Regions from separate parts of the Comamonas sp. Z1 genome, predicted to be linked through region 2. Evidence: predicted binding sites of a transcription regulator. Region 2 holds the regulator's gene; each other region holds the start of a gene.
What was found. The regulator FNR, encoded in region 2, switches genes on or off when oxygen is low (the NO sensors DNR and NnrR bind a similar motif). The targets are predictions, from matches to a motif close to TTGATNNNNATCAA.
Positions count from the first base shown of each region.

Region 1 (3,271 bases), 260 kb from region 2:
GGTCACCGCCCTGCCTTGCAGGCGCTGCCACTGATGCAGCAGCTCATGGGCGAAGACGCCTGCCACCACAGGGTGGGCAAGCCGCAGCGGCTTATGCGGGTCCCGGTGCTCAAAAAAGCTGCGCGGCAGATAGATGCGCCCGCCGCCCAGGGACAGCGCGCGCCTGGTATCGCCCAGACGCCGCACATGCAGACGCATGCCGGGAAGCAGCTCATCCAGCGTAGTGCCGAAAAGCCGCTGCACGAATCCGGTCTCGACCGGCATCAGGCTTCGCCGCCAGAACATCATGCAACAGGCCGTGCGCAAGACGGATTCTGCATCTCGGAGACTCCCGGCACGCTCTAGAACTCGAAGACCTGAGCCGGCTGCGGAACCTGCACCGTGAAATGCAGGCGCTCGTGCAGCAGCGTGGCCAAGGCCTGGGAGGCATGCGGCTCCCCATGCACCACAAAGGTCTGCTGCGGCGGGCGAGTGAACGCGGCCGCCCAGTCCAGCAGGGCCTGCTGGTCGGCATGGGCCGAAAAGCCACCCAGGGTATGGATGCCCGCGCGGACCTCGACTTCATCGCCGAGCAGGCGCACCTGCCTGGCACCGTCGACCAACCTGCGGCCCAGCGAACCTTCGGCCTGAAAGCCGCAGATCACCACCGCACACTCGGGCCTGGGCAGATTGTTCTTCAGATGATGCAGCACCCGTCCCGCATCGCACATGCCGCTGGCCGAGATGATGACCGCACCGCTCTTGATGCGGTTGAGCTTGATGGAGTCCTCCACATCGCTGATGAAATGAATGTGCGGCGACTCCTTGAGTCTCCTGACGCTGCCCAGCAACTGCCTGGCCTCCTCGTCGAACACGCCGAAGTGCCGCAGCGTGATGTCCGTGGCCGCCACCGCCATCGGCGAATCCACAAATATCTCTACCGGCGGCAGGCGCTGCTGCTGGATCAGCTGCAGAAAGTGATAGAGCAGCTCCTGCGTGCGCCCCACGGCAAATGCCGGGATGACCACATTGCCATGAGGAGCCGTGCGCGTGACCACATCGACCAGCTCCTCCAGGGTATCGCCCGTGCTCCTGTGCTGCCGGTCGCCATAGGTGGACTCGATGAGCAGCAGATCGGCCTCCAGGATCGGCGTGGGATCGCGCAGAATCACCCGCCCCGGCTGGCCCAGATCGCCGCTGGCCACCAGCTTGCGCGTGCCGCCATGGCCATCTGCCAGCCATAGCTCCACAATGGCCGAGCCCAGAATATGCCCGGCATCCTGAAAACGTACCGTCACCGCAGGACGGGGTTCGAAGCTGTGGCCATAAGGCATGGCCTGGACCTGCTCCAGCGTGCTCGCCACATGGGCCAGCGAATACAGAGGAGCCGTCGGCTCGCGCTCGTGCCCCCGGCCTTCACGCCGGCGCCGCGCCGCCCGTTCGGCATCCATCATCTGGATATGGGCGCTGTCCTTGAGCAAGACCTCGAGCAAGTCCTTGGTGGCCAGCGTGGCATAAATAGGGCCCTTGAAGCCCTGGGCCACGAGCTTGGGCAGCAGGCCGCTGTGATCGATGTGCGCGTGGGTCAGAACGACGAAATCCAGACCTGCGGCATCAAAGGCAAAGGCTTGCTGATTGTGCTCGTCAGCCTCGCGACCGCCCTGGGCCATGCCGCAGTCGATCAGAAATCGGCAGCCATGCGCCTCGACCAGAAAACAGGACCCCGTAACCGACTGCGCCGCACCGTGAAAAGTGATGTTCATGAAGCACCCATTGACGATCCACATGGATCGTCAATGAATCTAGCACCACTGGCGCCTGCGTTTCCAGAGCCTCAAGTCTTGCCTTGACGCCCATCAAATCAACCGAAACCATAGCGACCACGTGCGGGCTGCGTCGATTGCTCGCACCAACGGCTCGCTGCCGTCTCCGGCTTTTCCAATACATGCCCTCCTGAGCTGCTGCGCCATTGGAGATGGAGTGCCCTGCCGCGTCACTCTGCTACGAGCTAGGTGCCCTGCGCCCTCGGCGGTACTAGCTGCCTCGGCTACGGCCCCCGGCATCCACATAGGCACCTGACTCAAAAAGATGCGCCTCAGCACTCTCAATGCGGTCGATGACCGGCTTGCCCGCGCGGCTGACCAGGAGTTCCAGCAGCGACTCTGTCAACGCCATCCCCGAGGTAATCGATGGAAAAAATGAAGGACTCTGAGTCGAGAAAAGCAGCGTCACATCCGCCAAAAGCGACAGTGGCGAGGCATCGCTATCGGTGATGGCAATCACTTTGCAACCAGCACGTTTGCCTGCTTCCACCACCTGCAGCACCTCCCGGGAATAGGGCGCGAAGCTGATGACCAGGAGTGCATCCTCCTCGGTCATGGATCGAGTCTGCATCTCCAGAGAGCCGCCCTGGCCGTCTATGAGATGCACGGAATTTCTGAAAAGCCGATACACATAGACGAAAGAAAACGCGATGGGAAAGCAGGCACGAAACCCCGCTACATGAACATTGGGCGCCGCTTCCAACAAGACGGCCGCATCGTTGAGCCCGCTCCTGCTATGACGCTCCGTGGCCTCAAGGTTCGCCTTGTGAACCTGAAATATCTCGCCCGCCAGACCTTGCTCACTGGCGCGCTCCAGCAAAGAGCGGGCCCTGTCGCCATAGGCTTCCCGGCCCAAGCCCATCTCCTGCGCAATCGCCTGCTTGAGTTCCGGCCAGCCGGCAAATCCTAGCTGCTGAGCAAATCGCACCAGCGTCGCCGGACGTGCGTCCGCGCTGATTCCCACGGTGCGCATCGAACTTATGACCACTTCATTGGGATGGTCCAGCACGTATTTCGCAATCCGCTGCAGAGCGGGACTCAGTGAGTTGAAGCGGCCTCGCAGCTCGTCTTTGACTGTCATTGTTGAAGACTCAATCGAAAGCGGTCCTCGCCAGACAGCTGACTCGAACGCTGATGGAACAAATGTTCCCAAAGCATACAACTCAGCAAAATACCTCTTGACGAAACATTTGTTCCATCAAATACTTTATTCAGAACATTAGTTCCATTTCACAGCAAAACAGCCAAGCATCCGTATCAGTTTTCGGAATACTCCCAATGACGCACGTCTTTCACCGCCATCTGCGAACAGCCCCACCCATTGCCGTATCAGCTTGCGGAATGCGAATTCAGGACGCCAGCGGCAATAGCTACCTGGACGCATCCGGGGGCGCAGCCGTTTCCTCACTGGGGCACGGGCATCCGGACGTGATTGCGGCGATGCATGCCCAGATCGACCAGCTCCCTTA
Region 1 is NZ_VOQT01000001.1:222,405-225,675, forward strand. It holds gene FSY45_RS00980 (hypothetical protein) at 1-264, opposite strand, end outside; gene FSY45_RS00985 (MBL fold metallo-hydrolase RNA specificity domain-containing protein) at 342-1,742, opposite strand; gene FSY45_RS00990 (MurR/RpiR family transcriptional regulator) at 2,014-2,883, opposite strand; gene FSY45_RS00995 (aspartate aminotransferase family protein) at 3,081-3,271, shown strand, end outside.
Region 1: a site for FNR is predicted at 1,826-1,839, ahead of FSY45_RS00985 (MBL fold metallo-hydrolase RNA specificity domain-containing protein). Genes of this name have one in related genera too.

Region 2 (3,271 bases):
AGTGAGCGTTGGCCCTGCAGAGACGCGCGGCATTGCGGTGCGGCTGCAGATTCCGTATGGCTCAGCAACTCCCGGCTCGCACCCCGTACACTTCAATGTGGATGCAGTGACTGCCGGAGCAGGGCGTATTTCCGAGAAGACGGTGTTCCTGGTGCCGCGTTAATGCCAGGTCTTGACGGTCTTCGTGAGCCATCACGGAGGCCGGACAAGGGCACCGCCAATCGGCAACAATTTATGCCACCCTGCCGTGTGTGTCTGGGTGGTCAGAATTTTGGAAAGAGGTTTCATCATGTCGGCAGCACAAGCCAAGGTCTCGCAAACGGCCAAGATCATCCACCCCGAGGACGGCAAGCCCTGGTGGAAGTTTGCCCATGTCTGGCTCATCATCGCCGGCCCGGTGATCGTGGTGATTGCCGGCTTTGTCACCGCATACATCGCACTGAGCAGGCCTGATCCCGTGATTGACCCTGACTACTACCGCCATGGCATGGAAATCAACCAGCGCCTGAGCGAAAGTGAAAAAAGCCTGGCCCCAGCAGTCACCGGCCGCAATCATGCGGCCACGCCAGCCAAGGACCATCCGCTGGATCGCTGAGCGCTCCGGCGCTTGCTCCGCCAAGGTCGCTTTTGCGGCCTTTTTTGTTGCCGATATCAAAATCAGAGCGTGTTGCGCATGCTCTGCCTAACGTTGATGTAGAAGCAAATGGTTTTTTGATATCCAGATGGCGCAGGATGCTACTGAAAAGAGAGTGGTTCAGGGTTTCCCGCCACGGTGCATGCCCGCAGTCCTGCATGAACGGTCACCACTGTTGTGCAAAATATGACCAAGCCCACAGCCCAAGGAGAATCAGGATGGATGCTCGACGCTGGATGTGGATTGTTTGGCCGGCCTTTCTGGCGGCGGCAATCATGGAGATGGTGGTTTTCGCCTTTGTGGACCCGCTGGATGTGCACTGGCTGGGCTCCCCCCTGGACTGGTCGCGCCAGGCCATCTATACGGTCGCTTTTTTTGCCTTCTGGGTCGTGACCCTGATCGGAGGTGCGATGACGGTGATGCTGGGGCGCTCCGTCAGCGATCTCAATGGCGGCATCGTTTCCGAGCCTCTGCCCGATTAATTCGCACAGACAAAAAAGCCCGCTGTCCGCGGGCTTTGTCTTGAGAGTGTCTGTCGACTCGGTTCAGTTCTGGCATTGCTGGCTGTTGACGATGCGTTTGAGCGCCTCGGTATCCAGGATGCGCAGGTGGCGCTGCTTGACTTCCACAATGCCTTCCTCTGCAAATTTGGAGAAAGTGCGGCTCACGGTCTCGAGCTTGAGGCCCAGGTAACTGCCGATTTCTTCGCGCGTCATGCGCAGCACCAGTTCCGACTTGGAAAAGCCGCGTGCCGACAGGCGCTGGACCAGGTTCAACACAAAGGCCGCCAGGCGCTCTTCGGCACGCATGCTGCCCAGCAGCAGCATCACGCCATGCTCGCGCACGATTTCGCGGCTCATGACCTTGTGCACATGGTTCTGCAGGGCAGTGACCTCGCGCGAGAGCTGCTCCAGTTTGTCAAACGGCATGACGCAAACCTCGGCGTCTTCCAGGGCCACGGCATCACAAGTGTGGTGGTCGTTGACGATGCCGTCCAGACCAATGATTTCGCCAGCCATCTGAAAGCCTGTGACCTGATCGCGTCCGTCTTCGGTGGCCACGCTGGTCTTGAAGAAGCCGGTTCGTATGGCATACAGCGAGGTGAACTCTTCGCCATTGCGAAACAGCAGACCGCCGCGCTTGACCTTGCGGCGCGTGGCCACAATCTCGTCAATGCGCTCCATTTGTTCATCGTCCAGGCCCATGGGCATGCACAGTTCACGCAGATTGCAGTTGGAGCAGGATGCTTTGATGGTCTGAAGATTCATGGGCTTTTTGCAACGGCGCAGACAGACACGGAGTGGAGAGTCGCGCTGGTCATTGACCTCGTGGTTGAAGATGAGATGGATCAAATTGTCGCAGCACTTGCCTTGAGGTCTCTTGATTTTCATCAAGGACAGGGTGATTGCCTTGGGGCACATTGCCTGTATTCGTTCAAAAACATGCGCTTTTGCCTATTTTGGGCATGATTTTCAGGATCTGATTTCCATTGAAATCTGCTCTATACAGAGTGTGGGCGCACCCTAACTCCCAGTTATGACCGCAGTCACGCCTGAGTTGCTGAGCCGCTTTGATATCCCCGGCCCACGCTACACATCGTTCCCAACAGCCGACCGTTTTGTTGAGGCTTTTGGTGCAGACGACTACATACTGGCACTCAAGCAGCGCAAGACGCATTCTGGCTCGCGCGCTTTGCCCCTGTCCGTTTATGTGCATGTGCCGTTCTGTGAGTCGCTTTGCTATTACTGCGCCTGCAACAAGATCGTGACCAAGCATCATGAGAAGGCTGCCGAGTATCTGGACTACTTGAGCCGCGAGCTGGCCATGCATACCGAGCATTGCGGCAAAGGCCAGCTCGTAAGCCAGCTGCATCTGGGCGGAGGCACACCGACCTTTTTCAGCGATGCCGAGTTGCAGCAGCTGATGGTCTTGATGCGTGAACATTTCAAGCTGGATCCCGCGGGCGAGTACTCCATCGAGGTCGATCCGCGCACCGTCAGCAACGAGCGGCTGAGAGCTCTCAAGGACATGGGGTTCAATCGCCTGAGCTTTGGCGTGCAGGACTTTGATCCCGCGGTGCAGAAAGCGGTGCACCGCGAGCAGCCCGCCGAGCAAGTATTTGCGCTGGTGGCCGAGGCGCGCCGCCTGGGCTTTGTCTCCATCAATGTGGACCTGATCTACGGTTTGCCCAGGCAGACGCCCGAGTCTTTTGCGCGCACGCTGGCACAGGTCAATGAGCTGCGCCCCGATCGCATTGCACTGTATGCCTATGCGCATCTGCCCGAGCGCTTCAAGCCGCAAAGGCGCATCGAATCGGCAGACCTGCCCATGGGGCAGGACAAGCTGAACATGCTCTCCGGCGCAATTGATGCATTCATGGATGGCGGTTATGTCTATGTAGGCATGGACCACTTTGCGCTGCCTGACGACTCTTTGGCCATTGCCAAGCGCCAGGGGCGCCTGCATCGCAATTTTCAGGGCTACAGCACCCAGCCTGATTGCGATCTGATTGCACTGGGCGTATCGGCTATCGGCAAGGTGGGCGCGACCTACAGCCAGAACGTCAAGACTCTTGAAGAGTATTACGATGCCGTCGATGGCGGCATGTTGCCCGTGCAGCGCGGACTGGCACTTTCA
Region 2 is NZ_VOQT01000001.1:487,281-490,551, reverse strand. It holds gene ccoG (cytochrome c oxidase accessory protein CcoG) at 1-163, shown strand, start outside; gene FSY45_RS02175 (FixH family protein) at 290-595, shown strand; gene FSY45_RS02170 (hypothetical protein) at 853-1,116, shown strand; gene fnr (fumarate/nitrate reduction transcriptional regulator Fnr) at 1,180-1,902, opposite strand; gene hemN (oxygen-independent coproporphyrinogen III oxidase) at 2,171-3,271, shown strand, end outside.

Region 3 (3,271 bases), on a different contig from region 2:
TGGCGCTGCAGAGCACTCAGCAGAATCTGGAAGTCATGATCAAGGCCGCCAGGGAGGCCGGGGCCCAGGTGCTGCTGGTGGGCATGCAGGTACCGCCCAACTATGGTGCGGCCTATACCGAGCAATTTGCCGAGATGTTCAGGAGCATTGCCGACGCGCAAAAGCTGCCGCTGGTGCCGTTTCTGCTGTCGGGCATCGGCGATGCTGCGGACGCCGAGCGATGGTTTCAGAGCGACCGCATTCACCCCAATGCCCAGGCTCAGCCACAGATGCTGGCCAATGTCTGGCCCAAGCTCAGGCCATTGCTGAAATAAGTGACGGCCGCGCGGCCTCAGTCGCCGCTGCCTCCGCCATCACCGCCGGAGTCGCCGCCGTCCGTGCTGCAGACACCTTCGCCGCTGCCCGAGCCACAAAAATAGCTGTCGTTGAAGACGTCGCTGCCGTCTTCACGACTGCTTGCCGAAGTCCAGGCCAGCTGCGAATCAGCGCTGCGCCCCGGCACGCCGGACTGAGGCGAGAAGATTTTTTTCAACCAGTTCCAGAACTCCATGACATCCCCCCTCATTGCACCTTAAGCAGGGTTCTCCTTGCTTTCGGCGCGGACGCTGGCTTTATAAGCATGCCAGCTGGTGCAACCCAGCAGCGGCCCGATGACGATCAGACCTGCACTGTAGAAGAGCAGCGAGACCGCGATCAACACGGTGATGATCAGCCCCCACAGCAGCATCACACCCGTGTTGGCACCCACCACGCGCATGCTGGTGATGCAGGCCGTCAAGGCATCGGTATCCAGATCAAGAATGGCGGGCAGTGAAACCACCATGCTGGCAAACACCAAGGCAGCAAATATCCCGCCAACCGCGGTGTAGCCCAGCAGGAACTCCCAGTTCTCGGGCCGCAGCAGGGTCTGCAGCAGGGTTGCCGTACTGGGCATGCCGGTATCGAACGAAATGGCGAACACCACCATGGCGGCGCGCCCCCAGAGCATCTCCAGCACCATCAGCACCATGACCAGCATGCCCATGCTGGCCAGATGCTTGTCCCAGCAGGTCAACGACTCCGACAGCAGCACGGGCTTGCCCTGCTCCAGTTGCTTGCTGACGTAGTACAGGCCCATGGCCAGGAAGGGGCCTACCAGCAGACAGCCGCTGGCCATGGACATCAGATATTCAGGGCTGGAGCGAAACACCCAGGCCATCAGACGTGCCATGCCCCAGAAACACAGGCCATAGAACAGCGCAATCATTGGTGCGCGCCGCACATCGCTAAGGCCGAGCAGCAGCCATTGCCAGGGCTCGCTCCAGCGCAGTTGCAGAATCTGCAGATTGCCGGACTCGGCCTTGACCTCGGAAACAGGGGAAGCTTGCATGCGAGACCCTCCTTGTCGCCCGTACCGCGCCTCGGTGGCGGCAGCTGACAGGAACAAGTTACCCGCTCAACCTCGAATCTGCATTGCGGAAAGCCCGCATGCCGGCCTCCGCGTTTTCACTATGAAAACAAGAGCTTATAGCGCCCATTCTTTATTGACTTCAGTCAATAAAAGCATTGAAATCGCTTCTCGACAAGCGCTGTCAGCTCCTATTTAAATAGCTTCAACCAAAGGCCCTGAGCAGGGCCTGGGCCAGGTCGGCCTGCAGATCGCTAGTATCCTCAAGGCCGATGGCAAAGCGCACCACAGTGCCCGCCTTGATGTGGGGTGTGGCACGGCTGCGCATCTCGGGCAGCTCATAGGGCACGACCAAACTCACGGGCCCGCCCCAGCTGTAGCCCAGCTTGAACAGGCGCAGGCTGTCGCAGAAGCGATCGACGGCCGCCTGGTCGAAGCGCTCGTCGATGACCACGCTGAACAGACCGGCGGCCACGCCATCCTGGCCCTGCCCTTGTCCGCACAGCTGCTTCCAGCAAGCATGGCCCGGGGCATCAGGCATGGCGGGGTGCAGCACCTGCGCCACGGCACTCTGGGCAGCCAGCCACTGCGCCAGCTGGCGTGCCGAGCGATCCTGCGCGTGATAGCGCAGGCCGATGCTGGGCAGGCTGCGCAGCACGGCTTCGGCGTCGTTGCCGCTCACGCCCAGGCCCAGGCGCATGTGCGCGAGCTTGATGCGCATATGCAGGGGCTGGTTGCGCGTGATGATGCTGCCCATCAGCACATCACCGCCGCCGCTGGGGTATTTGGTCAGGGCATGGACCGTGACATCGACGCCCAGGCTGCCATCGCCCAGCAGGTCGAAGGGACGGAAAGCCAGACCCGCGCCCCAGGTGTTGTCCAGCACCATGGTCACTCCCCTGGCCCGGCACAGGCGCACCTGCTCGACAAGATCGGGGAACTCCATGGTTACCGAGCCAGGAGCCTCCAGCCAGACCAGCTTGGTGGCCGGCGTGATCTTGGCTGCCAGGTCTTCGACGCACATGGGGTCATAGTACTGATGGCGAATGCCAAAATGAGCCAGCTCACCCTCGGTCAGCGTCTTGTTGGGACCGTATACGTTATCGGGCACCAGCACCTCGTCGCCCGTCCTGAGCAGCGCCAGCGACACCGTGGCAATCGCGGCCAGGCCGCTGGGTACCAGCAGGCATTGCAGACCACCTTCCAGCGAGGCCAGACGTTCTTCCAGGGCATAGGTCGTGGGCGTGCCATGCAGACCGTAGGTGTAGCTGCTCTTGTCAAGCCAGCGGCGCTCGCGCATGGCCTGCACATTCTCGAAGTACACAGTCGAGGCCTTGTGCACGGCAAGCTGGGGGCCTTCGAAGTCCGTCGGTGGCTTGTAGGGATGATGGATCAGATGGGTGGATAGCTTGTGGTCGGCTTGGGTCATGCCCTGATCTTAGTGCCATGCAGCCACAAAAAAGCCAGAGGGCTTGCGCGCTCTGGCTTCATGCGAGGTGGCGACCTAGGGGGATCAGCCAGCCTTCACGGTCAGGTTGTTGTTGACCGAGGTCACGCCCTTGGCAGCCTTGGCGATCTCACCGGCCTGGGTCTTGACGGCTTCGCTGGGCACGGTGCCAGTCAGGGTCACTGCGCCGCCCTTGGTGTCCACATTGATCTGCAGAGCGCTGATTTCCGGGGCCTTGATCAAATCGGTCTTGACGGCAGCGGTAATGCCGGCGTCATCGAGGGCAGCACCCGCCTTGGCAGCGCCTTCTTCCATCTTGTTGCCAGCCTTTTCCATGGCGGCACCGGTAGCTTCACCAGCCTTGGCCAATGCATCGGCAGCTGCATCGCCGGCCTTGGCCGTACCTTCTTCAATCTTGCTGCCAGCATTTTCCGCAG
Region 3 is NZ_VOQT01000003.1:345,054-348,324, forward strand. It holds gene FSY45_RS08315 (arylesterase) at 1-314, shown strand, start outside; gene FSY45_RS08320 (hypothetical protein) at 332-550, opposite strand; gene FSY45_RS08325 (DUF2189 domain-containing protein) at 572-1,369, opposite strand; gene FSY45_RS08330 (PLP-dependent transferase) at 1,593-2,816, opposite strand; gene FSY45_RS08335 (BON domain-containing protein) at 2,901-3,271, opposite strand, start outside.
Region 3: a site for FNR is predicted at 1,524-1,537, ahead of FSY45_RS08325 (DUF2189 domain-containing protein). Genes of this name have one in related genera too.